Regions from separate parts of the Lysinibacillus sp. NPDC097214 genome, predicted to be linked through region 1. Evidence: riboswitches for the same ligand, from Rfam matches in the RefSeq annotation. Region 1 holds a riboswitch; each other region holds the start of a gene.

Region 1 (8,555 bases):
GTAGGAAACCGTCTCAATTAATGAAGAGACGGTTTTTTTTGTTGAAAAATAATCTTTTATAATTGTAGCCTCGTTTATAGTGTAGAAGGAGGGAAAGATTTTGACTGATACAGAATATTTAGAGCAACTAATGGAACTACATACAGATCATTTATTTCGAATCGCTTACTACTATACGAAAGATCTACGAATAGCTGAGGATATTGTTCAAGATGTATTTATTAAATTTTATCATCACCAAAAGCATTATGAAGAAAGAGGAGAGATGAAGGCTTATTTAGCACGCATGACCATTAATAAATGTAAGGATTACTTAAAAAGCTGGGCTTATCGAAAAATTACATTTCAGCATAATTTTTTTGCCAAACAAAAAACTGTTTTCCAAGATACACTTATTCGTCAAGATGAACAAGCTCTTTTAGATGAAGCCATTTTACGATTACCAATAAAACAACGTGAAGCAATTGTCTATTTTTATTTGGAGGAGATGACGATTAAGGAGATTGCAGAGCTACTGGCAATTCCTGAGGGTACCGTGAAATCTCGTTTAAAGAAAGGGAAGGAATTATTAAAAGTAGACTTACAGCATATTGAATGGGAGGTACTTTTCCATGGATAAACATACAATGCATGTATTGAAGGATGTCTCAGCACATAAAGAAGCAATCATTCAAAAGGTTCGACAACAAGTTCAGCAAGAGCCGTATCCATCAAAAAACCTTTGGCCGCATCGTGCACTGGCCGTCATGATGACATGTTCTATCTTACTATTTATTGCATGGCAAGCTTCGAAGCCGATGGACCATTTAACGACAGAAATACTTCATGAAGAAGAAAAACAATCATTCACCGATTTATTTCAAACAGAAGTTGAAGGAACAGAGACAACGTTCAGTCAGTATTTTCAAATAGCAGATCAATTTATTCACCGCGAAAATATCAAATTTTATGCACCGCTTCAAGGCTTCAAGGCTATGCAAGCAGCGGCGGCTACTATGGGAAATGCTGTTCATTTAATAGACCCTGATGATCTTCCATTTAAATCAAATATACAAGAGGTCTATGCGGTAACGTCAGATATGCAAGATGGTAGTCTGCAAAAGCAATTTCAATTTAGTTATAAAGAAAAGTCTCTCACTGGAGTAGATCGACAATATATTAATTTGACGGTAACAAATGTAGATCATAATCCTGTAAACTATAAAGTTACGGAAGAAAGTCAGGAATTTTTAGGGGAAATCACGAATGTAGGTTTGAACTTTATGAATCCTTTGTATTTTCGTGCGATGACACCAGATAAAGGTTTCGCGTATGTATACTATTATTATGATGAGGCAGACAAGCGTATTTATCAAATGAGTACAAGAGCCAATGAATTTTATACGTATTATAATGGCTATGTATATCAAATAGGCTATCAATTAAATGGTGATCAACAGGAAGTACAAGAAAAAATGATTGCTCTTGCAAGGGAATTTATCCCGCACATAAATTCAGAGAACGCAAAGAAGTAAGGTGGAAGATAAACTGCCTGTAAAAACTCGATTGGTGAGGGTTAGCGATCAGTGGTAAAAAAAAACCCCCAGTGAGTAAGTAATACTTTATTTTTAGCAACAACTAGTTACCAAATTGGCACATCTCATTCTGTTTATATTAAAATAGTAGAAAAGAGGATGGGGGATTCAACAATGACGGTAGCGCAAACGTATTTACATGTTGTCCAAAAAAGATTTAGAAGTGTCAAAGAACAAGGGGATAAAACACTCTCACAACTAGATAACGAACAACTGCATTGGGCTTTTAACGAAGAATCCAACAGCATTGCCGTTATAGTAAAACACGTTAGTGGCAATATGATATCAAGATGGACTGACTTTTTAACGACAGATGGTGAGAAAGCAACGAGAAATCGCGATGAGGAATTTACGTTTAGCCTTCAAACAAAAGAAGAAGTTATGTCAGTATGGGAAAAGGGCTGGCAAGTATTTTTAGATGCTTTACAAAAATTAACGGAAGCTGATTTACAAGGGTTTGTAACGATAAGGGGAGAACAGCTTTCCGTGATAGATGCGATTGAAAGACAAATGTCCCATTATTCACAACATGTCGGTCAGATCGTTTACATCGCTAAGCTAATAAAGGGCTCGGAGTGGCAAACATTAAGTATTCCAAAGGGACAGTCTCAGGAATTTACAAAATCAATGTTAAAAAAACATCAACGATAGAAGTGTAGCCATCGCACTAGTGTGTGATGGCTTTTTTGTGGAATATACATAAATATCTTTGTTTAAAAATCGCAAAACTTTATTATATTCAGAAAATAAAATTGACGTGTATCTTTGAAGCGTGTTATGTTTAATATTCAATTTAATATGGTTCATTACAAGTTTGAGTGAAAAAACTTTTTCACTTAATTTAAAGGAAAATGGGTGTAAATCCCATGCTGTCCCGCAGCTGTAAATGAGGAGTTTTGTTTCAAATACCACTGAGTAAGTACTTGGGAAGGTGAAGCAAAATGAAGATTCATAAGCCAGAATGCCTGCTTGTAGTAAGATTCATTGTAGATCTACGAAAGATAGGGAGATGGATGGAAGGCTTTTATTAATGAGTTTTTCTATCCTTATTCACGTGGAATAAGGATTTTTTTTATGCATTTTTCTAATTTTAGTAATTTATATCAAAGTGAGGTGAAAACAAAGAGCTACTTTGAGTTTCAAGTTAGAAGTTTGGTAGAGAAACATATATAGTTCAATTTTCTAACACCCAAGAATAGACAGGAGCAATCATAATGATATTTTTTAAAAAATTAGTACCTTTCATTCTACTACTGATGTTAACCATTATAGCAGGCTGTTCAAACTCGAGTGAAGGTAATGAAAGTAAAACTTCTAACAAAAATAATAACGAAGGAAAAATGATAACAATCGGCTGGCCATTAGATATAGGGCCTTTAAATCCGCATACTTATTTACCAAACCAGATGACTGCGCAAGCAATGGTATATGAATCATTGGTAGAATATAACGATGACGGGACAATATCGCCGAAATTAGCGGAGAGCTGGGAAATTTCTGACGATAAAACAGCTTACATATTTCATCTTAGACAAGATGTAAAATACTCTGATGGGACAGCTTTTAATGCAGATAATGTTATTCGAAATTTTAATGCAGTTTTAGCAGATCGTGATACACACTCCTGGATGGGGATGGTGAATCATATTGTTAATGTTGTGAAAGAAGATGACTATACAATTCGTCTACAATTAGATGCGCCCTATTATCCTGTGTTAAATGAACTTGCTTTTGTGCGACCATTTCGCTTTTTAGGGGAAAACGGATTCCCTGAGGGAGATACAACTAACAAGGGTATTAAAGCACCGGTTGGAACAGGTCCATGGGTATTAACCGAATATAAAAAAGATCAGTATGCACTTTTTAGCCGCAACGAACATTATTGGGGTGAAAAGCCACTGGTAGACAAAGTGAAAGTGAAAATTATACCAGATTCAGAATCTATTTCACTGGCATTTGAAAATGAAGAATTAGACTTAATTTATGGTCGTGGCATTATTAGCTTAGATAACCACACTTTCTTAAAAGACAGCGGTCAATACAAAACGGCAGTATCTGAACCTTTATCTACACGTGCATTACTTTTGAATACACAATCTGGTCCTTTAGCAGAGTTAAAAGTACGTCAGGCTTTTCAATACGCTGTTAATAAAGAACAAATGGTTGAAAGTATTACCCATGGTACAGAAAAAGTTGCCAATACGCTGTTTTGGGATGCTATTCCATATGCCAACATTGAGTTAAAACCAATACTATTTAATCCAGAAAAAGCCGAACAGTTATTAGATGAAGCAGGTTGGACATTAAAAAATGGTGATAAAATTCGTTCCAAAAATGGGCAATCTCTTACATTAGATTTAATCTATATTGCCACAGACGCTATCCAAAAACCAATGGCAGAATTAATGCAAGGGGAATTAGCAAAAATTGGCGTTCAATTAAACCTTGAAGGCGCTGATGTAATGGTAGGGCTCCAAAAATTAATGGATAATCAAGTAGATATTAATTTCTGGCGCACAAACGGTCCACCAACAGATCCACACAGCTTCGCAAACGAATCAGCAACACCGAATGCAAATGGCGTTTATGAAGCGAAATTAGGCCTAGAAAATGCAGCACAAATTGATGACAAAATCCATCAATTATTAATTGGGACAGATGAAGCGGAACGTGTGCAATTGTATAAAGATATTTTAACAATGTTCCATGACCAAGCATTATTCTATCCAATTTCATATGAAACGAATAACGTTATTTACCATAAATATTTGAAAGATTTTAACCCCCGTGCATCTGAATATGATATTCCTTATGCTCAAATGGATTTAAAGTAAGAGAATGAAAAGAGAGTGGGTCTACTATGACTCCTCTCTTTTTGCACTATGAAGACTTGGGAAGTGATGAAAGAAATGTACGAATCAACTTGGCTTTTTTGTCTAAAAAGAGTGATTACATTACCATTTGTTTTACTAGGGGTTTCAATAATGAACTTTTTATTTATTCGTTTTGTCCCAGTAGAGCCAGCGGAGGTCATACTTAGACAGTCAGGAGTCGCCCCGACAGCAGAAGCAATACAGGCGCTACGATCGGAATTAGGCACTGATCAATCTTTGTCTATTCAATATTTTATATGGCTAAAAGGTGTGTTGCACTTTGATTTTGGTACATCATTTGTGAGTAAATTACCCGTTGCTCAAGAAATAGTAGAAAAACTACCGGCAACTTTTGAATTGGCCCTAGCTGCATTTGTATGTATTCTTTGCTTTAGTATTCCTCTTGGTATTATAAGTGCTCTTTATAAAAATTCCGTATTCGATCGGATTGTAGGCTTATTATCTATTATTAGTGTATCCATCCCAACTTTTTGGGTAGGATTTTTTCTTCTATACTTACTTAGTTTGAAGCTGGGCATTTTCCCGACCAATGGTAAAGGGACTATTTTACATATAGTTTTACCAGCCGTATCTTTGGCATTACCAACTATTGGGTTGTTTATTCAGTCCATTCGTACAAACGTCATAGAAGAATTACAAAAACATTATGTTCAGTATGCACATTTACGGGGCTTAAAACAATCTGTTATTCTCAGTCGACATGTCTTCAAAAATGCTGCTATTCCACTAACGACGATGCTTGGTATGACACTTGGGAATCTATTAGGTGGGGCAGTTATTGTCGAGCAGGTATTTAGCTGGCCTGGTTTAGGTCGCTACTTAATAGAATCAATTATTAATAGGGATTATCCAGTTGTGCAATGTTATGTTTTAATAATTGCTATCATCTATGTTTTTGCTAATTTATGTACAGATATATTACATCGAGTTCTTGACCCTCAGCTAATGATGGTAGGGGGGAGAAAGTAGCGTGATTAAATTACACAAAAGTTTAAATGGTAAACAATTGACTAGTCTAACTCTTCTCGCATTTATTGGGTTAATGGGTCTTTTTGCGCCGTTGATCATGCCGAATGATCCTTTTTTAGTAGACGTCTCCAAAAAGTTTTTAGAACCATCATGGGCATACCCTCTCGGCACAGATCATTTAGGGCGATGTATACTTTCACGTATACTATTAGGTATTCGCTATTCTTTAGGGTCAGCTATATTCATTCAATTAATAGCAACCTTTTTCGCTATATGTATTGGGGCAATCGTGGCTTTTAAGAGGGGGATAATTGATTATTTATTTATTCGCATCTGTGATATTTTATTAGCTTTCCCAACGCTTGTTCTTGCCTTTGGACTACTAGGTATTTTGGGTCCAAGCTTAAGAAATGTCTTATTGGCACTTATTTTTACGCAAACTATTTATTATTCAAGAATTTTAAGAGGCCTATTTATAAGCGTTCATGAAAAAGAATTTATAAAAGCTGCAAAAATTAGTGGAACTTCAGGGGGAAAGCTAATCCTACGCCATTTCGTGCCAAATATAATGGCGCCGATGCTGACTATTATTTCTTTCGATTTAGGAAAAGTCATTTTAGAAATTGCTGGCTTTTCATTTATTGGATTAGGTGTTCAAGCTCCTACTCCTGAGTGGGGAATGATGATAAGTGAAGGCAAACAGTATATTCGACTACATCCAGAAATTATGCTATATCCAGGTGTGGCGATCATCATCGTAGTCCTATTATTTACTATTTTATCTGGTCATAATAAGCAAGTTCATCGTTGAAAGGGATAGCTATGGAAAGAAAAATTTTATTACAAGTCAAAGATTTAAATGTGCAAATAGGAGAGCAGGAAATCCTATCTTCAATTAATTTAACAGCAAATAAAGGACGCATATTAGGGATTATCGGAGAAAGTGGTAGTGGTAAGTCGATGTTATGTCAAGCAATTATGCAATCTCTTCCGGCGATAGCAAAATCGGCAGGGCAAATTTTATATCAAACTACTGATTTAACATCTGTCACAAAAGAAAGATTGAGAGAATACCGAGGAAGGCACATATCGATGATTACACAAAATCCATTGATAGCGTTTGATTGTAATCAAACAATAGAAATGCATTTTCGGGAAACAATAAAAGCACATTACGTCATGAATAAAAAAGAAATAAGGCAGATAGCTATTTCTGCAATGAATAAAGTAAATTTACCTAATCCAGAAAAGCTATTGCAATATTATCCTTTCCAATTAAGTGGAGGGATGCTACAACGTGTCATGATTGCTCTTTCTTTTGCGATGCAACCTACATTATATATTGCCGATGAACCTACAACAGCTCTTGATACAGTTAATCAAAAGAAAATATTATCATTGTTCAATCAAATTCGAAATGACACCGATGCAGCGATTATTATCGTTACACATGATCTTGGTGTTATTGCTGAAATTGCCGATGAAGTTGCTGTTATGTATAAGGGAGAACTCATCGAGCAGGCGAATGTCTTTGATTTTTTTGACGCACCACAGCATTGGTATACAAAGAAACTTTTACAATCGAGAATCACTTTTTAAAGGAGGGAGTAGATGGCTCTATTAGAGGTGACAAATGTTGAAAAGTACTATCATCAGAGACAGTCATTCTTACAAAAAAAGCGAGAAGTACCAGTATTACAACAGGTTACATTTTCACTTCAGGAAGGCGAATGCTTAGGCGTAGTCGGTCAAAGTGGATCAGGAAAAAGCACATTAGGTCGGATAATTTTGGGCATAGAGAATCCAACGAGTGGGATTGTACGATTTAATAATGTGAATTTATATCAAGCTAGCGCTAAAGAAAAAAAGGGGATTCGAAGAGATTTACAAGCTGTTTTTCAAAATAGCTTTAACTCCTTTAATCCAAAGCAAACGATTGCAGAGATCATAGAGGAACCATTTCTTAATTTCGAGAATTTTTCCAAAAGCGAAAGGCTACGTAAGGTCGAGGAGCTACTTAACTGTGTTGAGTTAGAAAGCAATATGGCAAATAAATATCCTTCACAGCTTAGTGGAGGTCAACAGCAACGTGTAAATATTGCTAGAGCAATTGCTATAAACCCCAAATTAATTGTGTTAGATGAGGCTATCAGCAGTCTTGATATGATATTGCAGAAAAATATATTGCAACTACTTCAATCACTACAAAAGCAACTGAAGTTATCTTATATTTTTATTTCTCATGATTTAAATGTAACACGCTTTATATCAGATAGAATACTAGTGATACATAATGGTCGACTAGTTGAGGAAATAAACAAGGACGATCCATTTAAACATCCTGCTTCACTCGAACTATATAACGCTATTTTGCCTTCGCATCCCCGGGACAGACAAAGGGAAGATTAAAAAAAATCGTAGCCAATTTTATAGCTACGATTTTTTGCTGTTTTTCTATGCAAAATACAGCTGATACATCGAAGTTTCATGGTCAATAGATTTTGCGATTTCAAAGGCTTCCTGTTGTGTTCGCTCATTTGCAATGATTTCATACATAAATTTTATGAGAAACATTAAATTCGCATTACCATCTATGTCATTATCCGGGGCCAAATAGGAGTGGCAACCGCTTTTTAAAAATGCAGTAGCTAGCTGCTTTTCACCTAAAGTACAGCCAGAGGCAATAACCTTCACATCATTTAATTTACAATAATTTAAGATCTCTTGCGGACCGAAAAATTCACCCCTTGGTTCATTTAACTCATAAATATCCTCACCTAGCTCTGGCATGCAAAAACGGCCTTCATTCCCAAGGAAGTTTAAAATTAAATAGTCTATTCGATCGTCTCAATCTTCCCCTGACAAAACATCAATTAAATCATTTGGTCTTCCAATTAAATGAAGAGTCACTCGTACCCCAAATGACTCAAGTACTGAGCGAAATGCAAGCGATTCGTTATCACATTCGGAGCCCACTACTAAACTAACATATAAATTAGGTTGACTCATTTTCTACTACTCTCCTTTATATCAGTTTTATATTGATAGCAAATTCAAAATTAGTAGGTAAATCTAATGAACGGCGTGAAGCCACAATGCGATAACACGTTCGTGACCA
Region 2 (8,555 bases), on a different contig from region 1:
GGAAGATTTCCTGTACACGAGCTGCTCGTTCTGGTGTATCGTATTCAGGATATTCCTCTAGTAGCTCCTGATAAATTTTCACAAATAAATCGACATGTAGCTGCTCATCGCGATTAATATAGTTAATCATCGTTGATGAGGCCACCATTTTTTGATTGCGTGCTAAATGATAGAAGAACGCAAAACCTGAATAGAAGAATAAACCTTCTAAAATCACATCATAGACAATCGCTTCTAGCATATTTTCAACAGTTGGCTCCTCCGAAAATGCATGGTAGCCTTTAATAACGAACTCATTACGTCGCTCTAATACTGGCTCTGTTCGCCAAAAGTCAAACGTACGATCCTGCTCGTCTTTGTTCACAATACTTGATAGCACATAAGAATAAGAGTGATTATGGATCACCTCTTGTTGCGCTAAAATAATCATTAATGCATTTAAGCTTGAATCTGTTAAATAGTCCGCTACTTTCCCTGCAAAATCGGTTTGCACACTGTCTAATAGCGCTAGTAGGCCAATGATTTTTAAAAAGGATTCCCGTTCATCTGCTGATAGCTGTGGAAACTGCTTGACATCATTGCTCATATTAATTTCAAACGGTGTCCAGAAGTTCCCTAGCATTTTTTTATATTTAGGATAAGCCCAGCTAAAGCGCACATCATCCCAGTTTAAAATGTTAGAAGAGCGCCCGTTCACAATTCCTGTTGAACGGTTTGGCGCTTCCTTATCCATAATTTGTCGTTTTGTAATAGTTGTCATTATTAACTTCCTCCTAGCTTGCGCAAGACTCACATTCTAGCAATTCTACAGACGTTGAGCGTACATAATATGTCGTTTTCACGCCGCTCGCCCAAGCATTCATATGCAATGCTAGTAAATCTTTCGCCTTAATCGTATTTTGAACGTATAAATTAAGTGAAATGCCTTGGTCGATATGACGTGCTCGTGCAGCATTTTGCTTGATTGTCCAATTTTGATCAATGAAATAAGCAGATTTATAATACCAAGTTGTCACAGGTGATAGATCTGGTACTGTTACCGGAATTTTGTAATCCTTCTTCTCCTCTGAATAACTCTTTTGGAAGATAGGATCAATCGTAGCCGTACTGCCCGCTAAAATGGATGTTGATGAGTTCGGTGCAACCGCCATGACATAACCGTTACGCATTCCTTTTTCAGCAACCGCTGCACGTAACTCGTTCCATTTATGACTGTCGTAGCCACGTTTGTCAAAATATGCACCAGTATGCCAATCCGAGCCTTCAAATAGTGGGTATGCCCCTTTTTCACATGCTAAATTGTTTGAAGCACGAATCGTTAAATACGCAATTTGCTCATAAAGCTTGTCCGCAAATTCCACAGCTTCCTCAGACTCCCATTGAATTTCTTTCAAAGCTAATAAATGATGCCAGCCAAATGTTCCAAGCCCAATACCACGGTAGCGTAAGTTTGTACGCTCTGCTTGTTTTACTGGAATTGTATTAAGTGCAATAACGTTATCTAACATACGTACTTGAATCGGGATCAATCGTTCTAAAACACCAGCCGGTACAGCTCTACCTAAATTGATAGATGATAAGTTACATACAACGAAATCTCCAGGCTTGCGACGTGTTACGATGACATCATCTTCTAGGGTAATAGACTCGAATTCAGTCGCAGACATATTTTGGAAAATTTCTGTACACAAGTTCGAACTGTAAATCATCCCTTCATGCTTATTCGGGTTCATGCGATTCACTTCATCTCGATAGAACATAAACGGCACGCCTGTTTCAAGCTGTGAGCGCATAATTCGCTTCATAATATCAATCGCTGGCACGACTTCACGACTTAATAATGGATTCGCGATACATTCCGCATATTTAGTACGGAAAGAGCCATCACCCTTTTTCTCATCGTAGTAATCCTCTAATGAAAAGCCCATAACTTCTCGCACTTCATGTGGATCAAATAAATGCCATTCCCCGCGCTCTTCAACCGTTTCCATAAATAAATCCGGTAAGCATAGTCCTGTGAAAATATCATGGGCACGCAAACGCTCATCCCCATTGTTTAAGCGTAAATCTAAAAACGTAAAGACGTCTTTATGCCAAACATCTAAATAGACAGCAATAGCTCCTTGTCGTTGACCGAGCTGATCGACTGAAACCGCCGTATTATTAAGCTGTTTAATCCATGGTAAAACGCCACTTGATGCGCCTTTAAAGCCTTTAATTGATGAGCCTCGGCTACGAATTTTGCCCATATAAACGCCAATGCCACCGCCGTATTTCGATAATGTAGCGACATCTGTATTCGTGTCATAAATACTTTGTAAACTATCATCTACTGTATCGATAAAGCAGCTAGATAGCTGGCCATGTGTTTTACCTGCATTCGATAAAGTCGGTGTGGCAACAGTCATATATAAACTACTCATTGCCCAGTAAGATTCACGTACTTTTTCTAAACGATTTTCTGTTTCATCTTGCATAAGGGTCATCGCAATGACCATCCAGCGTTCCTGTGGTAGCTCCACTGGTGTTTTCGTGTAATCACGGACTACATAGCGGTCCATTAATGTTTTTAAGCCAATATACGTAAACAATTCATCTCGACTTGATTCTAAATAGGAAGCGAGTTCTTGAAGATCCTGCTCACTATATTTTGTTGTTAAACATTCATGATACAAACCAGCTTCTGTATAGCGTGCTAATTGTTCTGGGAAACCTTTATAAACATCCTGCACTGAAACGCCACGGCGCATTGCAAATTGATCATACAGTTTTTCTAAATAAACTTGAGCTGCGACAAATGTCCAGTAAGGCTCCTCCTCATCAATTAGGCTAAGCGTTTGTAAAATCATCGCATCCGCCCATGCTTCAAATGTCGCATTGTCGTTTTTTCGTAGCCATCGATCCGATAATCTTACAAAACTTTCGAGTTCATCCTCCGTATAACTTTTCTTGAGCTTAGCAATTTGCTGTTCGATTTGAATTGTCATGTATACATTCTCTCCCTTTCTTTCTCCAGCAACACAAAAAGCGATCACGCAACATCTATCGGTTACGTGATCGCTGTAAAATCGGAAATGGAAATGAAGGACATGCACACTAAGAAGTGGACAAATCTCTCGCCTCCACTTCTCAATCCCCGAAGAATGTGTTGCTGTCTTGAACAAGTTGGCAGGTCTCCTGGCTCATGCTTCCTCCAAATGATAGCCTTCCCGTTCTTCACAGTGGCCTTTTCATCATTTGTCAGCACTTACAGTTGCGGGGACAGCTTCGGCCTAAGATGACTCTTTTCCGAATTCCCTTTTAAACCATATTTGGTACCGCTCGTCCAAACTACTATATATTGTGTTTTAACTCCTAAACAAATCTAACATATTGTGTTTACACTTGCAATAGGCGTTTTGCCCCTTAAAATTTTTAAAGTGCTACTTTTTCTCGAAGCAAGCCCGATTACAATGCAGTTTTACGTAGTTTTTCAAAATTTCTAGGAAAATATTTTTGTGCTAGCTGCTCTTTTTCTGAATCAATTCCTAGCAAAACTACTGCACATGGACCAGCCGTTTTCTCAACATCTAATGAACTTTTGATCTGTTGCTCGCCAAAAAGTCGGGTAAATTCTGCTTGTAGACCTTTTGACCCTACTGGCCATACTTGCTGCACGAGCCCCTCTTTCCACGCTTGAAAAATAGGTTCCAGCTGTGCGACATCCTCAGGCTGTCCAAGGATTTCATTGCCTACAAGTGGCAGACCATATGTGTACCAACTTAGCTGCTCATGCTTAGTTGCTATGCGTTTTTGCTGCTCCCCAAGCATCGTGATTGACAAACCTGATTGTAAAGTTGGCATATTAGTCTCTGAACTACCGTCTATTGGTGGACAAAAAAGACCAGCCTCATCAAAAACTTGCTGAATACCTGCAACATAACGAGACCATGCAGCATCCCCTGTAAAATTAGCAAGTAAAATATGCCTTGGTAAAGCATTTGCAGCAAGCTGCTCTAAAAATGTAACACGTGCGGTAAAATATGCCGTAAGTTGATCTGGAGCAGACACAACATCTTGTATCTTTTCGCCAATTGCTGCGGCATTATCTGTTGTCGCAATCAGCTCACCTATTTTCATTGCATTTCTCAATGGACTCGACCTTCCTTACGCACAAACACCTTCGACAGAATTGGCATCACAACCGCAACGATCACTAAATTTATGAGTGTTGCCAGCGGAAGACTAGTCAATGACGTCCAGTAAAATGCCGGACTAATGATAAAGTAAAATGGTAAAGGTGCCACGACACCATTTAATATAAGTGCCACAGGCCATTTCCAGAAATGCATTCCTTTTTTATGCATAACTCCAAAGATCCATACAACGATAAACATTTCCAATGCGATAATTATATGTAGTGGTCCTAGAGGGAAGCCCGTAGTCAAGGCTGAGATAAAATGCCCAATGACTCCCGCAACACCAGCTAATACTGGTGATAAAAATACAACGCTCAAAAATGCAGGTGCAGAGTCAAGCGCTGCAGTTGTAATAAATGCAGGAATTTTAATAACTGCACCTACTGCACAAATTGCTGCTACCATGGCAGTGAGCGTCAATTTCATCAATTTTTGTCGATCCATTCCATTTCCTCTTTCTTTTTATATTTGGCTCGTCAACATATCGTAGGTTGATTTCCGTTCCGGCTGGGCGCTTTGTTGCTGCCGCTTCGCTTTCGCACAGAAAACATTCGCTTCGCTGCAGGGTCTCGGGCCAACACTATGTTGGTCACGAAGGCGTTATCACAGGATGTGATGGTTTTAGCCTTCGTTCCTTTATTGCTGATCCCCGAGGTGTCGCCCAGCCTCCACTCCAATCAACTTATATACATAGCATGTATCTTTGCATTTGTCATCCCCACTTTTGTAAAGAGCCTTACAAATTCTTCAAGTCACTATATTATTTAATTTGTTCCCCAATACCGTACCAAATGCGTACGACTTGTTCGGCTTCAGCAAATAATGCCTGGTACAAACGCCCACATGTATCACGCAATAATCGTGCCTGTTTGTCCATCGGCACAACGCCACGTCCCATATCGGTCACTATTATATATAAGGTACAATTTTCTTCAAGGGTCTTTAGTCTTGTCAAAATGGTTCTGACAAGGGGCTCATCATCTTCAAGATCTTGTGTCACAAGCCATTTCTCTATATTTTTAATAACTAGTACATCACAGGTAAGAGTGCCATTAGGTAGAGTACCATCCACTAGCTCAACGTTTTGACCTGCAAGTAATTTCATGACGTAGTCGGTTTTCCCACTATATGCTCCTCCGATAAAGACATGCATCTTGCTCCCTCCTCCCAAGCCTTTCTTGTAAACGTTAAAGAAAACATTTTATCATGCGGTGTTTGATACGACCAAAAAGGTTGCTCAGTTGGTGCAAAGGCTACGAGAAGTGCTCGAATAACGCCACCATGGACGACGAGATGACACACATCTTCCCCTTTTGGTAATGCAGTGAACCCTTCCAAAACACGTGCACAAAAGTCATCAAAACCTTCCCCCTTTGGAGGAGGTGACTGTACAGGATCATCTAACCATGCACAATATCGATTATCCGATTTTAAGTCCTCGTATGTTCGCCCTTCAAATTCTCCGAAATTCGACTCTCGAAATCTCCTATCAGACACGTATATTGCATTCGGGAAATAACGGGCCGCGGTTTCCCTACAGCGCAGTAAATCACTACCATACACCTTCGTGACCTCTTGATCTACAATAGGGAGTAAAGATGCATCAGCTAATAAAGAATCGGTCCAGCCGATATAACGCTTCTCTAAATTTTCCTTTGTTGGTGCATGTCTCATTAAGTGCACAGTAACAACGTCACCCATAGTACAACCTCCATTCCTTCAATTGATGCACCGAGTAAATCCCCAGAAACACCGCCAAAGTTGCGCACTGTAAATTGCCGAAAGACTAAAAAGGCAATCGCTAATACAGCCATCAACACGAATGGAACAATTGTGAAGCCCGTTACAATCAACAAGCTACTGTACGCAACAACTAATGTTAATAGCATAAAGCAGATAAGTAAACCTGGCTTAATATGTGTTTTAAAAAAGTAGGCAAGCCCCTTTTCCTTTGAACACTTGAGCGACATAAAATAAAAGCTCATACCTACTCGTGTTAGTAACGGAATAAACACAAGCATCCACAGTGCTAATTTATGCTGTACGAATAGCTCATGCAGTATCACAAATTTACCAAGCACTAAAAATAACACTGAAAGCACACCAAATGCCCCAACGCGTGGATCATCTAAAATCTCAAGCCGCTTCTCACGATCTCGATAGGAAAAATAAGCATCTCCCATATCAATAAAACCGTCTAAATGTAATCCACCAGTAAATAAGGCAAATAATCCAATAATCACAAAGGCAAGTAAAACCTCACTACTTGCCGTCCATTCCGTTAAACAATAGATCACTGCTGCCACTGCTGTACCCATGAGTGCCCCTATCCATGGCAAAAAGGCGAACATCCCTGTAATCGTTGCTTTCGTTAAAGGAATTTCTTTATGTACCGGCAAAACTGTAAAAAATTGAAATGCAAGTTGCATACTATGCCAGAAATTTTTCATCGTCTTGCCTACCTTTTTTTTATTTTTAAAGCGTCATTCATTATTTCCATTTCTTAACGACACCATAATTTATTTCATACGCCTCATCCGCTAAAGACACGAACCATTGATGTAATTTCCCAAGCATTTGTCGGTATAATTCGACTTCCTCGTTCGTATATGGAGGCTCATCGAATAATTCATTTGAGACGATAAAAAACGTCACTCTTTTCTCAAGTAACGTCCCTACCGCCTTTTTTAAAACCTCAACCTTCTTTTCTAAACAGCCGGGTTGTTCCACACATGGAGTACCCGCATCAAAACCCTCGTAAAACGCATTTGTCAGCCATGTCGTAACACAGTCCCATAACACGACATCTCCATCGGTCAGTTTATGCAAGGTATCTGCGATGTCATAAGGTGCTTCTATCGTCAGCCACTCGATATTTTGCGCTTGTCTGTCTGCTTGATGTCGTATGATCCGCTTCTCCATTTCACGATCCAACGCTACTCCGGAAGCAATATAAATAAGTCGTTGCGCTTGCATAAACTTTGTTTGATAGTGAGTAACAGCCGATTTTTCAGCAAAGTGGGATTTACCACTGCGTACTCCCCCAGTAATGAAAATCAGTGGCAATGTTTACGCCTCCTATTGTAAATGTTGAATGTTACCGATCTCTTTAACGAGCCATTGTTGATCGACTTGTTCAATAATCGTTACACTTGTACCATTAATAAATGGCTCTGCCCACAGCTGATCGACATTTCGCCCTAAAATAGCGTTAATGATACATTTAATCGTTACAGCGTGGGACACAATTAACACATTATTCTCGGGATATTTTTCTGCTATTTTCTTTAAAGAAAACATCGCTCGTTCTGTTACCGTATCAAAGCTTTCCGTATGAGTTGCGACGAATTGTCCAGGATAATCGGTATATAATTCATAATCAGAATGAGAAGTCATGATGTCCTCGACTTTTTTTCCTTGCCAATCTCCTAAAAAAATCTCGCGTAAATTATCCTCATAATTAATTGGAAGCTGTCGTTCAGTTAGAAGAATTTGCATCGTTTCCTTAGCACGACCACTTGAACTGCTAAATGCCGCTGTAAAAGAAATATTTTTCAAATGATCCCGAAGTTTTTCTGTCTGTAAAATACCATTTTCGGATAACGGCGAATCTAACCATCCCTGTAGTCGTTGCTCTTTATTCCACATTGTTTCCCCATGTCTTACTAAATAAAAAGTCGTCAACTTTCTCACCCCTAATTTGCAATCAATTATGCCTCGGCTGAGTCCGGAATCGGCTTTGTGCTTAGGCCTGCACGAGGGCCGACACGATGTCGGTCATTTCTGTAATGCCACAGGACGTTGCGTTTTTACCGATGCAGGTCAGTTAGCCGTTATCGCATGGATGCGATGATTTTAGGCTAACATCCCCTAAGAACTCCTATCCGATTCTGTGACATCCGCCGGAGGCTTTGTGCCATCAGATGTCTTTTGCGCGAAAGCGTAGTGCTAACGCAGCGTCAGCTACATGTGTTTTTTGTACCGAAAGCGTAGCGACAGGTACAGGTGTTTAGATACCCGCTGAAAAGCAGCTTAAATCTGCATTCATATCACCATCTATAGAGGTGGGAGACTTCTGCTGAATGAAGTTAAACCACGTCTGTAAACAATTCTGTAAATATGTCATGGCTACAATATCTTTAATCCCAATACGGAACCATTCACCATTTAAGCCCATAAAGTTTTTTGTATGACGCAGCACGACGCCCTTTGATAAACAATATGTAAAAAATGTATCTGCTTGCTGATTTTTCGGTAATGCAAAACATACATAATTCGTTACACTATTTGTCACCTGGCAACCATGTTCCTGTAAATAGCGCTGTAGCGATTCTCGTTGATTTTTAGCATAGGTAATGGCTTGCTCACAATATGCGC
Region 3 (5,444 bases), on a different contig from region 1:
CAATGTTTGATTGACTAATCCCTTTAACTGCGAAAATCTCCCCAGCCTGGACCTCTTGAGCTGTTTCATAACGGCTGCCGTTGTATAGTCGAATCTCAGTCACTTTTTCAGTAACGTCTCCAAATGAAAGTTCATCACGGACATGTAACGTTCCTTGTAAAGCCTTGATAAAAGTTAAGCGTTGATGTCCATCATGACGAATTTTAAACACCTCACCTTGAAACGGAGCATTGTTATTAAAATGTGTCTCTGTAAGGAGGGGGAGCTGTGCTAGGAACTCCTTTATCCCAATATCTTTTAAGGCAGAGCCAGTAAAACACAAAAAGGCTTTTTCCTGTTTAATCAACTTGTGTATATGAGTCATGCAGCTTGAGCTATCCAATGTCTCATTAAGAAAAGCATCGAGAAGCTGCTCATCACGTTCAGCAATCCACTCCATCATATCATTTGAAACATAGTCAGCACGGAGCGGTTCGTCTACGAATAGAACATCCGCAGAGCAATCCTTTTGAAGCTGCTCCATAACGGCTTCAACATCTGCCCCTTCGCGATCAATTTTGTTGATAAAAAAGAAGGTTGGGACGTGATATTGGCGTAAAAGTTGCCACACAGTTTCGGTATGGCCTTGTATTCCTTCGACGGCACTTACAATAATGATGGCATAATCCATTACCCGAATGGCGCGCTCCATCTCTGGGGAGAAATCGACGTGCCCAGGTGTATCGATCAATGTATATGTAACATCTCCAAGCGTCATGCGACCTTGCTCCGCAAAAATCGTTATGCCTCGCTGACGCTCCAGTTCATGATTATCTAGAAATGTGTCCTGGTGATCCACTCGCCCACGGGCTTGAATACTGTTTGTGTGAAATAGTAACTGCTCGGAAAATGTTGTTTTACCGGCATCGACGTGAGCAAGTACTCCAATTGTTACATGCATAAAAAGATCCTCGTTTCTATTGATTCATTAACAACATTGTAACAGAATTGGTATAAAAAATATTTCATATAGTGTTTATGTCGCAATAGTGTTAATATATGTATGATTGTGAATTTACTAGTCAGTCAACATTTACAACTAAATAAAAACGACGTATTGGTGCAAATGACCTTTGTCATTTGCTTAAAAGGGAAATCGGTGCAAATCCGATGCTGTCCCGCAACTGTAAATGGAGAGTCTATACAAGATGCCACTGTAGCCACGCTATGGGAAGGCGTATAGATGATGAACCTAAGCCAGGATACCTGCCAATCTATATTTTTTACTTAAACCACGAGGATGGGGATAGTGAATAGGTTGAAAAACCTTTCTTTCGCTATGCTAACCTCTTGGAAACAAGGGGGTTTTTTTATGCCCTTTTCTAGAAGCGCTAACTGGTAGCAAAGGAGTCTAAACGATTTCTTTCTATATATTTAACATCAAAGGAGAAGAGGACATGAAGAAATGGAAAAGCTTATGGCTAGTCTTTGCGATAGCATTGATAGCAATAGTGGGTGCGTGTAGTGAAAAGGACAAACCAGAATCTGCTGCTCAAGGTGAGAAAGTAGAGCCTTCACAAGCTGAAAAGACAGAATTAACGATTGAAAATAATGGAACAACACAAGTATATAAGGAAGCACCTAAAAAAGCGATTAGCTTAAATCAACATGTGACAGAAATTATGTTGGCTTTAGGTTTAGAAGATTCAATGGTAGGAACGGCATACTTAGATGACAAAATTTTCGAGCCCTTACAAGCGGCCTACGATAAAGTGCCCGTGCTAGCTAAACAGTATCCTACAAAAGAGCAGGTTATTGATGTAGAAGCAGATTTTTTATATGGTGGTTGGAAAAGCGCCTTTGGAGAGAAAGGTGTTGGTACACAGGAAGAGCTTGACACATTAGGGATTCACACTTATTTACATACAGCCTCAAGCATGACGAAACCAACTTTAGATGATATTTTCACAGATATTCGAAATATCGCAAAAATTTTCCTTGTTGAGGATCGTGGAGAAGCTTTAATTGAAAAAATGACAAAGGATGTAGAGGCTGTCCGTGCAAAATTACCGCAAGATGGAGAAGACCTGCGTGTTTTAGTGTTTGATAGTGGTGATAAAGATGTCTTCACTGCTGGACAAAACTTTATGAATGAGCTTGTTACGATGGCTGGCGGTAAAAATATTTTTAGTGATGTGGAATCAGGATGGACTACGGTGTCCAAAGAAGATGCTGTAGAACGTAATCCAGCAGTTATAGTTGTCATAGATTACGGAGAAACAACGGCGAAAGCAAAAATAAATTTCTTAAAAAATGATCCAGCCTTGAAAGAAATGGAAGCGGTCAAAAACGAACGCTTTGTGATCTTACCACTTTCCGCCGCGTCTGAAGGGTTGCGTGCTGCAGAAGCCATTCAAATTTTGGCGAAAGGCTTCTATCCCGAAAGCTTTTAAGCTACTAAATACATTGGGGGCAAGCGATTAGCTAGCTCCTTTTTCATAAGGAGAAGTATTGATGAATGCATTCCGTTCGAATATACCAGACAAAACCTTCGAAAAGCTAAACAATAATGGAGATTTTACTCGCCTTGCCATAAGCCCAGGCATTATTAATAAACATTATACCTCTGCGCAATTCCAAACAATAGCAAAGGTTGTAGGGGAAACTGGTGCCATCAAATACTCTGCCTCTTACAGTATATTATTATCAATCCCAACAGTAGATGTAGAAAAGACGATTGAGGAGCTAGAAAACGCTAGCCTATTTGTGTCAAAGCAAGGGCCGATTGTAGCGATGAAAGCATGTGATTTTTGTGATGGTGATAAGATGGAGGCAGCACCGATTACAGAAAAGCTATATCATTCATTAGAAGGAATAACTGTCCCTACAAGATTACGGGTAAACGTAAATGGCTGTGCTTCTGCTTGTTACAATGCGGTATATGATGATATTGGGCTTGTCTATCAAAAGGATAGCTTTGATGTCTATTTAGGAGCAATACCGATGGGGGCGAATGCACAAGCCGGGACTCTGTTTGCGAAAAGGGTAGGAGTGAAGCATATTGAAGTCTTTTTAAAGCGAATCATTGAGCTCTATAAGGAACATGCTCGTCCGAATGAACCCTTTTATAAATTTTACCGCAGAACAAAATGCGCTGATTATTGGAAAGACTTAATCTGACTCATTAGCATAACGTGGGCTTGATTCCCGTACCGACCAGGTGCTTTCCTAGGTGCGTCCGATAAGACGCTTCATATGATGATAAAAAGCTAGAAGTGGATTATCATCAGTATATCGATTTGCCTTAATAGAGAAAAGAGAGATTTTTACATCATAAAAACGCAAGAAATCATTGTTTTTAAAATTGATTTCTTGCGCTTTTTAGGTTTTGATAATTTTTGTCCCAGCCTATAACAAAAAAACATTGTTGAGTTGTTTGGTTTTCGTAGAGCTGTTAAAAATTCATATGTAATATAACATCGCTCCAAAAAAGTCTATAGGTAAAAACAAATTTTCCTAAAAAAGAGGAATAATACTTAGGGTGTCGAAATATTGTATTACGTAACGAAATTTTCTCACAAAGGGGATAGGGTAATTATGACATTGAAACAAGGGATGAAACCAGAAGATCTATATCAATTAAAATCAGTGGCAGATCCACAAGTATCACCTGATGGAACAGAAGTTGTGTATGTAGAGACTCATATTGATGAGAAGAAAAAGGACTATGTTTCTAATTTATTTTACATAAACTTAAATGATAAAAAACCGCAACAATGGACATTTGGTGAAGATAAAACGAATTCACCTGTTTGGTCTCCAGATGGCAGTAAAATCGCGTTTGTGTCAACGAGAAATGGCATGCCACAAATTTTTGTTCTTTCTAAAGCAGGTGGGGAAGCGAAACAAGTTACCAATTGTAAAAACGGTGCGTCATCGCCTACTTGGTCTCCTTGTGGAGAGAAAATCGCCTTCTCTATCAAGCTTGGTAAAGATGAAAACATCGATGATAAAGCTGAAAAGAATCAAAAAGAAGACAAAGAGCTAAAACCACTTGAAATAGAGAAGATGAAACATAAATCAGATGCAGCTGGATTTATAGATATGGAGCAATTTTATCAAATTGCGATCGTTCATCTTGAATCAGGAGAATTAGAGCTAGTGACGGAAGGGAAACATAATTTACAGCTTGGTACATGGTCTCCGAACGGTAAATATCTTTCGTACATTGCGGACTTAACAGAGGACCTAGACTTTTCCTTCATAAGTGATATTTACCTATTAGATCTAGAAACGAAACATGGTCGCAAGCTAACAGAAGGGGCAGGGGTGTTCTATCAAACTTCATGGTCTCCGAACAGCCGCTTCATAGCTTATGTTGGAAGTGGAAGAGAATTTGAAAATGCAACACATGCAAAGTTATGGATTTATGATTTGAACAATAACAATAAGACATGTGTAACGAGTGAATTTGACGCGCCTGTCGGTGATTTTGTTGTCGGCGATTTCCTTCAAGGTGTTGTTGCTCCGTGTGTCCAATGGTTGGAGGATAATAAAAGCTTTTACTTCCAAGTGACAGATCGCGGCAATACAGCTATTTATTTTGGCAATCTATCGGGAGAATTATATCCAGCTATTCATGATGATCAGTATGTATATGGTTTTTCGCTTGATGATAAAAATGATAGAGCGGTAGTCGCAATTAGCACGACTACAAACCCTGGTGATCTATTTTACGTAAATTTAAATACGGGTGAAAAGGAACAGCTTACTACAGTTAATGAAGAATTTTTAAAGACGAGAGCATTATCTGTTCCAGAAGCAATTGAATATGAAGGGGCAGATGGCTGGAAAGTAAGCGGCTGGATGATGAAGCCAATCGGATATGAGGAAGGGGAAAAATATCCACTTATTCTTGAAATCCATGGTGGTCCGCACGCAATGTATGCCAATTCCTATTTTAACGAATTCCAAATTCTTGCTGCTCAAGGCTTTGCGGTTTTGTATACGAATCCTCGTGGAAGTCATGGATATGGTCAAAAATTTGTGGATGCAGTCCGTGGCGATTATGGCGGCAATGATTATTATGATCTAATGGCTGCTGTTGATTATGCATTGGAGCAATTTGATTTTATTGACCAAAAACGTCTCGGTGTTACAGGTGGAAGCTATGGGGGCTTCATGACAAACTGGATTGTCGGACAGACAAATCGCTTTAAAGCAGCCGTTACGCAACGATGCATTTCTAACTGGATAAGTTTTTATGGCGTAAGTGATATCGGCTATTACTTTACAGACTGGCAAATCCAAGCGGGACTAAACGATATAGAGAAGCTATGGCAACATTCACCACTTAAGTATGTGGACAATGTGGAGACGCCATTGTTAATTTTACACAGTGAAAAAGACTATCGCTGCCCGATTGAGCAAGCAGAGCAATTGTTTATCGCCTTAAAACACCGTAA
Region 4 (8,555 bases), on a different contig from region 1:
CGACTTTACAGGCAAAAGTACACTATGAAGGCGATCAGCATATAAAGGAAGTTTTAAAAACTTTCCGCATACTTGAAGTAGAAGAACCTTCATTACGTGTGCTATGGCATGAAAAATTTCAAGAAATTCATGTACATATTATGGGTGTCATCCAACTCGAGGTGCTTATCGAAGTGCTTCATACACGCTTCTCGCTAGACATTTCATTTAGCGATCCACAGATTTTGTATATGGAAACGATCGCCACAACTGTGACAGGCTATGGCCATTTTGAGCCATTAAAGCATTACGCAGAAGTCCATTTATTGATGGAGCCAAATACACGCGGTACCGGCAATACATTTGTCAACACATGCCACGCGGATGATTTATCAGTTGGGCATCAACGACTTATTGAAAAACATTTATTCGAGCGCGATCATCATGGGCTGTTAACCGGTTTTCCCGTGACAGATATTCGCTTCACGCTCTTAACGGGACGCGCACATATTAAACATACTGAAGGTGGCGATTTCCGTGAAGCAACATTCCGTGCATTACGGCAAGGGCTGGAACAAGCAGAAAATGTATTACTTGAGCCATATTACCGCTTTAAACTTAAAGCGCCTAGTGATTTTATTGGTCGCATGATGACAGACATTCAGCAAGCTGCCGGTACATTTGACGCGCCCATCATAACTGAACATGATGCGATTGTAACCGGTCGAGCCCCTGTCTCAACATTTATGAACTACAGTACAACCTTTGCCGCCTACACCAATGGGAAAGGCGTACTCTCACTACAATTTGATGGCTACGATACGTGTCACGATACAGAAGACATTATTGAGCAAATTGGCTACGATAAGAACGCCGATCCTGAATATTCATCCTCTAGTATTTTTTGCGCAAAAGGCAAGGGCTACTCCGTTCCATGGCACGAGGCACAAGCAGCGATGCATTGTATTGACTAAATTTTAAAAAACAGGACATGATTTGTTAGATCAATGTCCTGTTTTTCATGTTTCGTGGGTATTATCTTGTCTCGCGCGGGTATTTGCTTTCCTTCCGCGGGTATTTACCTTTCTTCCGCGGGTATTCCCACTGCTATCGCGGGTATTTCCCCTGCTATCGCGGGTATTCATCTTCACCCCGCGCATTTTTAATTCACAAAGCTTGTATCATTTTCTGTGTCTGTTTGAAAATGCGATATGAAGGTTCCACAACAACGTAGCTGTGGGAATAAGAGAAATCCATTAAAACCTTGCCAGGTCTACTTTTCAAAAGTTGTAAATTATCAATCAGTTCGAGCAATAGTTCATGACCTTTACCACGTGGGTGCCAGTTTAAATGATAATCATTTAGTTCCTTCACAGCTTCTAAAAATTGATGATACTCTCGCTCTACAAAATTAATCAGTTGTTTATTTTTATGAGCTACTCGTGATAAATCGTCTAAATATACTTCATAAAAACGCATCACTATCGAGCACAATAAATCATTTACCCGAGCAGCACTTAGTATTGGCTTAGGAGCATGGGCAAGTCGCTCTATATTTGGTTTTGCACGAGTCGAATCAATGCGTGTAATTAAATGATAATGTTCACCATTCACCTCGTACATAATTGGATTTGTCGGCATATACATCATAAAATCATTTGTTTTTGTTTTTAGTTGATCTGTAATGTTAGCCTTTGCAAAAAGGTGCCCATTAAAACTTTCATTTTGAATCCAAATAATATCTTTGTTATATAAAATTTGATCAAACAATCGTTCATTACTAATAAGGTTGCTAGCTATTAATTGATCGACAATTGATTCTACAACCATTCTTGTTGTAGCTTTCTTGACAACTTCAGTGCGTGGCTGCTTACAAATTTTCATTTCTACATATTGCGATTCCTGTGCTGTACTTTCATGAATATTCGTCATAATTCCATCCTCTTTTCGTACATATTTTCCAAAACGGAAGTCTTCTTTCGCATAAAAAAAGGATCTCCTACAATTAGAGGAAATCCTTCATTCTATCTTTTTCATTCATCACATAATGTCAAATTATACCCAAGAATAAAAGAATTGCCTCGAAAGCGACTACCTTCTTTTATTTTGGCTGCTTGACGTACAGTGACGAACAGAGCATTCTGTTTTGTCAACATGCCACCTCCTATTCCTCGTAGGGTTATGGTGTGTACTCATAATAGGCAGGTATCCTGACTCATGATCATCGCTACTTTTCCCCTTCCCATCGTTTAACAGTGGTATATGAAAAGTCGCTCACATTTACAGTTGCGGGACAGTGTCGGATTTGCACCGACTTCCCTTTTAAGTAAATTGCACGCAATTTACACCTATTACTCCACGCTATTCAGTTGTGAGATATTTAAAATACTCCACATTCCTGTTGAATTATTAAAATCAATTGTAAAGGTGTGTGGATTAAAAGTCAATTGATGTCAGTTTAAAAGTAAATTTTCATATTTCTCCATATTATTACAAATAAAAAAGAGGACGATTCACTCATAAAAGAAAAAAAGACTACAGCTAAATACTATAGTCCTTCCGTTACCCTCTAAACAGATATACCAAAGTGAAATAATAAAATTCCATCTCTATGTTGAATGAATATCTGAAAGTAATTGTTCAGCAAGAAAGAAGGAGTTTTGCTGAACAATACATTAAATATGATGAATAATAACTTTACAAATCCAAACAGCAAAGATAATCCAAATAATTATAAAAAGAATGCCAACAAACCAATTCTTAGGTTTTCCAGATTGTTTTAACTTTTCCGCAGATTCTTTATTATCATCAATCACATATGTTGGAATTAATTTTAATGCAAGGATTATTCCAAAAGGTACAATTATCAAATCATCGACGTATCCTAGAACAGGAATGAAATCTGGAATTAAATCTATAGGGCTAAAGGCATAAGCAACTACAAATATTGCCACAAGTTTAGCATACCATGGGGTTCTTGGATCTTTATAAGACAAGTAGAGTACAAATAAATTTTGTTTTATTTTTTTGCAAAGGATTTGAATTTTGATAGTAAATTGTATCTCATAGAAAAAATGCTCCCCCATTCCTACCAAGTATATATCATAAAAGTAAATGGAGAAACAGAACACAGTGTTAAACATCCTTCAAAATAAAAAACAAGCAACCAATAAAATTGATCGCTTGTTTTCAATATAAAACCCACCCTTATTGTGGGGGATATATAACAATATTCATCTAATTAATGAAATCTTGAGGAACACATTCACGAACACCAGAATTTCTCAAGGAGTTAAATAATGCTGCACCGATTCTTAGTAAAACATTGTTATCTGTTCCATTTTCTAAATCATAAATTACGTAGTATGCATTATCAACTGTAAAAATACATTTTCGTTCTAATTTAAATCCAGGTGGTACAGGTGGAAGAGTAATAACTGGTCGAATCACAGGTGTATCTCCTTCATCTCTGATAAAATTGAAAGTTTGTTGGTCAATCTCATAGATATTAACTGGATCAATCTCCACACCTTGAGCTGGAATTGTAATTTCATCTTCAACTAATAGGAAAAATCGTTCGTTTCGAAAATTGAAAAGACTTCTCGCTCCAATTTCAAATGATGCCATTTTATATTCACCTCCTCTTCTATTCAATATTTTATTCATATCAAATACAGTTGTTTGGACAAAAAGGAAGGTGGAGTGAAGAATAATATAATAATAGTCATTTATATTAGTTGTTCTATCATGACTGCTAAAGAAGTAAACGTTGAATACATGGAAGTTGTTTAATTTCTATTGTAGAATAGATAAGTTACTCGATTATGTGCTGAACAAGTGATAAAGGCTTATGAAGAATATACAGATTCCATACCTTATTTAAATGCAGATAATGAAACTGTTGAAGATGTTATTTGGAGATTGGAACAATCCATCTACACATTTTGTAGATTTAATCTGTCTTTATGTTTTAATAACAACAATCTTTTAGAAAACAGCCTTCTTTTTTATGGGCGTGTGAAAATTGATATGGTAGCATACAAAATAAACAGTTTGGGGTATCCGCTTCTTGTCAATACTTTTCTAATCTAATTCGAATTATTCCTTGCTTGCTGTAATCTACATTAATAATGCGATAACTCACATTATAAACAGTTACTTTAGCATATGTATCCTCATTTAATCCAAAATACTCCTAGTACTCCTTACTTGCTTCATTATCACGTACTGTAATCTCATAGATTGGTTCATTCAGATTAACCGCTTCATTAGATGAGATTGAAAAATCTTTGTATTTTAAAATTGTAGGAATAACACCTACTAAAGTTTCAACTGTTTCATAAATTGGTCTATCCATCTTGTCATATCCTACTATAATTTCTTCTAATTCATATCGTGCAATTGAATAGTTACAATACTCTAATGTTCCCTTATACTTTCCTACACACATTTCTAAAATATCTGACGTAACCATGTAAATATTATCGCTATCCTCTTTTATCTTAGTGTAATCACCACACTGGAATAAACTTAATGAATGGATATGATACGAGGAATTAGGACTGTATGTAGAATTAGTTATTACTGCATTAATCGAAAATGGATTTTCCTCGTAAAAGTTAAAATTATATGGAGTTTGGATTGTCTTGATCGTATCTTGAATTAACTTTTCATCTAATCACTTCATTTAATCACCTCTCAATTGTATAAAAGGAATGTACTGCTACTATTATTGCTTACTTTAATCTGTCTAATTTTATTGTCCAGTTGGTCTATACGTGCCCTTAAACTCTCGTGGAACTCGGTAACTGTAAGGTCGTCTAGCTTAATTGACCTCATGGGTAAGACAAATATCGCAATTCCTTTTAACAACTGTACATATAATAAATTATAGAAAGGAGGCAATATTATGTCTCAATATTACGGAAGTGGAACTGGTTCAGCATTTGCGCTAATTGTTGTTCTATTCATTCTATTGATTATTGTCGGCGCTACTTTCATGATGAAAGGTTATTAATACCAATTACCAACTATAATGCTCATAACTGTTGTAAGGGAATACTAATTTAACCTTACACCTCCAAAACTTTACTAAGGGTCGCTATCCTCCGGGTGATCCATTTAATTTTTCCTCTTTCAATTTCGTACTCAACCTCTCAAGGCATAATAAAAAGCACCTCAATTGAGATGCTTCACTAAAAATAATAATAATTCTTATTAAAACTTCATACTACATTCATTTACTTTGGTTATTATTAAACAACTCATGTTTAAATTTCTAACTACAAACAGCGGCATCAATATACTGTGTATCTATGGCAAAATAAACCCACTGATATCCATCATAATAATAACCCCCTACAGAGTTAGCTCCTAAATTAGTTGGAAAATACCAAAATTCACTTCCATCGGTCATCCAAACATACGTATATTTATTAAGGCAATTTGACATAACGCCCGAATCTATTAGGTAATTAAATCCTTGAGGCTTTTGAGGCGTATATTGAGGAGGTGGTGATGTTGGATATCCACTTCCTGGTACTGGATAGACTCCTCCTCCTGGTACTGGTACTGGTATTACTATCGGTATTACTCTTGGGAATCTTCGTGGGAATCTTCCTGGGAATCCTCCTGGCATTCCTCCTGGGAATCTTCCTGGCATTCCTCCTGGGAATCTTCCTGGCATTCCTCCTGGGAATCTTCCTGGCATTCCTCCTGGCATTCCTCCTGGGAATCTTCCTGGCATTCCTCCTGGCATTCCTCCTGGGAATCTTCCTGGCATTCCTCCTGGCATTCTACTTGGCATTCCTCCTGGCATTCTACTTGGCATTCCTCCTGGCATTCTACTTGGCATTCCTCCTGGCATTCTACTTGGCATCATCGGAAATCACCTTCACCAGGTACTTGAGCAAGAGCATTTTGAGTATCTGCAGTCCAATTTGGGTAATAACCAAAATTCACTTCATCATTCTCCTTTATGATTTAATATGCAAATGAAATCAAATACTTTTTAATCAACAATCAATCTCATTATATTAGTCATAATATGTGAAGCACGGGCTTTAATCTCGTTTAAGTAAGACAAATATCACAATTCCTTTTAACAACTGTACATATAATAAATTATAGAGAGGAGGCGATACTATGTCTGAATATTACGGGAGTGGAACTGGTTCAGCATTTGCGCTAATTGTTGTTCTATTCATTCTTTTGATTATTGTCGGTGCTACTTTCATGATGAAAGGTTATTAATACTAATTACCACCTATAATGCTCATAACTGTTGTAAGGGAATACTTTTTTAAACCTTACACCTTCAAAACTTTACAAAGGATCGCTATCCTCCGGGTGATCCTTTTAAATTTCATACTCAACCTCCTGAGGTATAATAAAAAGCCACACCTCGTTGATGTGTCCTTTATGTATGAAGTCTATTCCGTGCAGCTTTGTTTAACTCCTTGAGAAATTCTGGAGTTCGTGAATGCGTTCCTCAAGATTTCATGTATTAAATGGGTATTGTTGTATATCCCCTCAAAACGGGTTTGTTCTACACATTCTTATTAGATTATTAAAATCAAATATAAAGTTTCAAAACTCCTGCTTCTTTACGCTTAATTACCCATTTGAGTCTGATAGGATCTTATGACAACTTCGGGACTTTTCGTAAATTACTTGCTTGTTCATATGAAAATGCAAGTTTTATTAAAACATCTTCACTAAATGCAGTTCCTGCGAAAGTTATGCCAAACGGTCTGCCATTTTTCATATACCCTGCAGGGACGGCAATAGATGGATATCCGGCTTTCGCACTAATTGTCGAGCCTATATATGATGGAAACATTATCGCATCTAAGTCATATTTTTTTAATGTATTATCTATTCCTTGTTCTTGAGAAAAATACAAGTCCTCTAGTTTTGCATTTAGATAGTCAGAATCTCTTAAAGTGTTCGGTAAATTCTCTTTCGTTTCCAATTTGTCCTGCCCATATTTTAACGACTTTTCTTCCGATAGTTTATTAAATTGAATTAACTCAGAGATAGAATGTACAGGCATGTGGGATGGTAGATTTACAAGGAAATTATTTAAACTATGCTTAAATTCATATTGCGGTACTCCCCATTTCCAGTCCCTATGGAAAGAAGGAATATCGATGTCTTCAAAAATAACGGCTCCTTGCTCTCTTAAAACCTGAATTGCATTATTAAAAAGGGTTTCGTCATATTCTTCTGACTCATAATAAGTTTTGGAGGCATTCCTATAAACACCAATTCTAGCGCCCTTTAATCCTGTAGCATCTAAAAAGATTGAGTAGTCTTGATGGATCCTTCTTTCACTTTTATATGTAGCTACGTCGTCTTTATCTACTCCAGTTAATACGCCCAATAAAATAGCTGTATCTGTAACCGTTCTTGCCATTGGTCCTGCTGTGTCTTGAGAGTATGTAAACGGAATAATACCCTGACGACTTATGAGCCCTACAGTCGGTTTTATGCCGACTACTGAATTTGTAATAGCAGGACTTAAAATCGAGGCATCTGTCTCCGTTCCAATTGATAGAACAGCAAAATTCGATGCCACTGCTACCGCTGACCCCGAGCTGGATCCTCCAACATACAGTTCTGGATCTCCATAAGGATTAAGTGTTTGTCCACCTCGAGAACTATACCCCGCCCACATCGTACTCGACATACCGTTCGCTAATTCAGTCATATTTGCTTTCCCTAAAATAACAGCCCCCGCTTCACGAAGCTTTTTTACTAGAAATGCATCCTGCTCAGCTAAATAGTTTTCTAATGCAATTGCGCCTGCACTAGTATGCATAAAATCTTTCGTTTCGATATTGTCTTTTAAAACAACCGGAATTCCGTGTAAAGGTCCTCTAACCCCTTTTGTCACTCTTTCCTCATCTAAAGCTTCAGCAATAAATATCGCTTCAGGATTAATTTCAAGCATTGAATTAATTTTCCGTCCACTTTGGTCATGCTTAGCAATTCTGTGTAAATAATACATAGTTAATTCTTTTGATGTGATCTCACCGTGTTCCATAGCTACCTGAATATCTATAACTGACATTTCTTCTCTAAGAAAGCTATTAAAATTTATCCCCATTTAAGTTCCCCACCCTTCTTTCAAAATTATACCAACAACTACAAAAAATCACAAAATGTCATTCATATTTCAAAATGCCCGTAGGTTCCCACGGGTATTTCCATTGATTACCGATTTACCATTTCAGTTCTATCACATACTGTATTGCGCTACACTCTCTATACATATAGAATTATCGAGATCATTGAAAATGTTTAGGGGCATTTGAGGTGTCGTTATGTGCTTATATGGCGTGTTTATATATTAAACTCTTTCAAAATGTCAGAGAAGGTTGGAATATAACCCTTCATGTTTTATTAGGGAGTTTATGTTTTTTAGGAATTTTATTCATTGTTCAAGCAATAAAAATACATAAATAATCCGGAGCTACTTTAGCCTTAGAAAATGGCGGTTTTGAGAGGTAAATGACATTGAATACTATTATTATCGAACTAAGAACATTAATGCTTTTTCTAATTGTGCTACT

The links. A riboswitch is a leader RNA that binds a small molecule or an ion and turns the genes downstream of it on or off. The one in region 1 is predicted to bind cobalamin.
Region 2: it holds a riboswitch for cobalamin, as region 1 does, so the genes downstream of both, ACQKMI_RS18635 (ribonucleoside-diphosphate reductase subunit alpha) here and nikA (nickel ABC transporter substrate-binding protein) in region 1, are expected to answer to the same signal.
Region 3: it holds a riboswitch for cobalamin, as region 1 does, so the genes downstream of both, ACQKMI_RS19555 (ABC transporter substrate-binding protein) here and nikA (nickel ABC transporter substrate-binding protein) in region 1, are expected to answer to the same signal.
Region 4: it holds a riboswitch for cobalamin, as region 1 does, so the genes downstream of both, ACQKMI_RS19545 (hypothetical protein) here and nikA (nickel ABC transporter substrate-binding protein) in region 1, are expected to answer to the same signal.

Annotation. Positions count from the first base shown of each region.
Region 1 covers NZ_JBNNSS010000002.1:266,125-274,679, reverse strand. Annotated here, with positions in the region: gene ACQKMI_RS05145 (RNA polymerase sigma factor) at 101-619, shown strand; gene ACQKMI_RS05140 (hypothetical protein) at 612-1,514, shown strand; gene ACQKMI_RS05135 (DUF1572 family protein) at 1,689-2,225, shown strand; cobalamin riboswitch at 2,368-2,561, shown strand; gene nikA (nickel ABC transporter substrate-binding protein) at 2,789-4,408, shown strand; gene nikB (nickel ABC transporter permease) at 4,457-5,437, shown strand; gene ACQKMI_RS05120 (ABC transporter permease) at 5,439-6,248, shown strand; gene ACQKMI_RS05115 (ABC transporter ATP-binding protein) at 6,260-7,036, shown strand; gene ACQKMI_RS05110 (ABC transporter ATP-binding protein) at 7,049-7,846, shown strand; partial or broken gene ACQKMI_RS05105 (delta-aminolevulinic acid dehydratase) at 7,892-8,446, opposite strand.
Region 2 covers NZ_JBNNSS010000009.1:15,170-23,724, reverse strand. Annotated here, with positions in the region: gene ACQKMI_RS18640 (ribonucleotide-diphosphate reductase subunit beta) at 1-760, opposite strand, end outside; gene ACQKMI_RS18635 (ribonucleoside-diphosphate reductase subunit alpha) at 774-2,987, opposite strand; cobalamin riboswitch at 3,149-3,338, opposite strand; gene ACQKMI_RS18630 (hypothetical protein) at 3,448-4,131, opposite strand; gene ACQKMI_RS18625 (ECF transporter S component) at 4,128-4,622, opposite strand; gene ACQKMI_RS18620 (bifunctional adenosylcobinamide kinase/adenosylcobinamide-phosphate guanylyltransferase) at 4,939-5,331, opposite strand; gene ACQKMI_RS18615 (histidine phosphatase family protein) at 5,280-5,879, opposite strand; gene cobS (adenosylcobinamide-GDP ribazoletransferase) at 5,852-6,628, opposite strand; gene ACQKMI_RS18605 (bifunctional adenosylcobinamide kinase/adenosylcobinamide-phosphate guanylyltransferase) at 6,669-7,244, opposite strand; gene ACQKMI_RS18600 (histidine phosphatase family protein) at 7,257-7,871, opposite strand; gene ACQKMI_RS18595 (pyridoxal phosphate-dependent aminotransferase) at 8,188-8,555, opposite strand, start outside.
Region 3 covers NZ_JBNNSS010000009.1:176,421-181,864, forward strand. Annotated here, with positions in the region: gene ACQKMI_RS19550 (GTP-binding protein) at 1-940, opposite strand, end outside; cobalamin riboswitch at 1,081-1,267, shown strand; gene ACQKMI_RS19555 (ABC transporter substrate-binding protein) at 1,437-2,432, shown strand; gene ACQKMI_RS19560 (precorrin-3B methylase) at 2,494-3,159, shown strand; gene ACQKMI_RS19565 (S9 family peptidase) at 3,577-5,444, shown strand, end outside.
Region 4 covers NZ_JBNNSS010000009.1:167,818-176,372, reverse strand. Annotated here, with positions in the region: gene ACQKMI_RS19550 (GTP-binding protein) at 1-953, shown strand, start outside; gene ACQKMI_RS19545 (hypothetical protein) at 1,147-1,911, opposite strand; cobalamin riboswitch at 2,163-2,346, opposite strand; gene ACQKMI_RS19540 (YkvA family protein) at 2,655-3,065, opposite strand; gene ACQKMI_RS19535 (spore coat protein) at 3,217-3,606, opposite strand; gene ACQKMI_RS19530 (hypothetical protein) at 4,175-4,453, opposite strand; gene ACQKMI_RS19525 (YjcZ family sporulation protein) at 4,889-4,996, shown strand; gene ACQKMI_RS19520 (hypothetical protein) at 5,258-5,860, opposite strand; gene ACQKMI_RS19515 (YjcZ family sporulation protein) at 6,124-6,231, shown strand; gene ACQKMI_RS19510 (amidase family protein) at 6,620-8,089, opposite strand; gene ACQKMI_RS19505 (DUF4181 domain-containing protein) at 8,500-8,555, shown strand, end outside.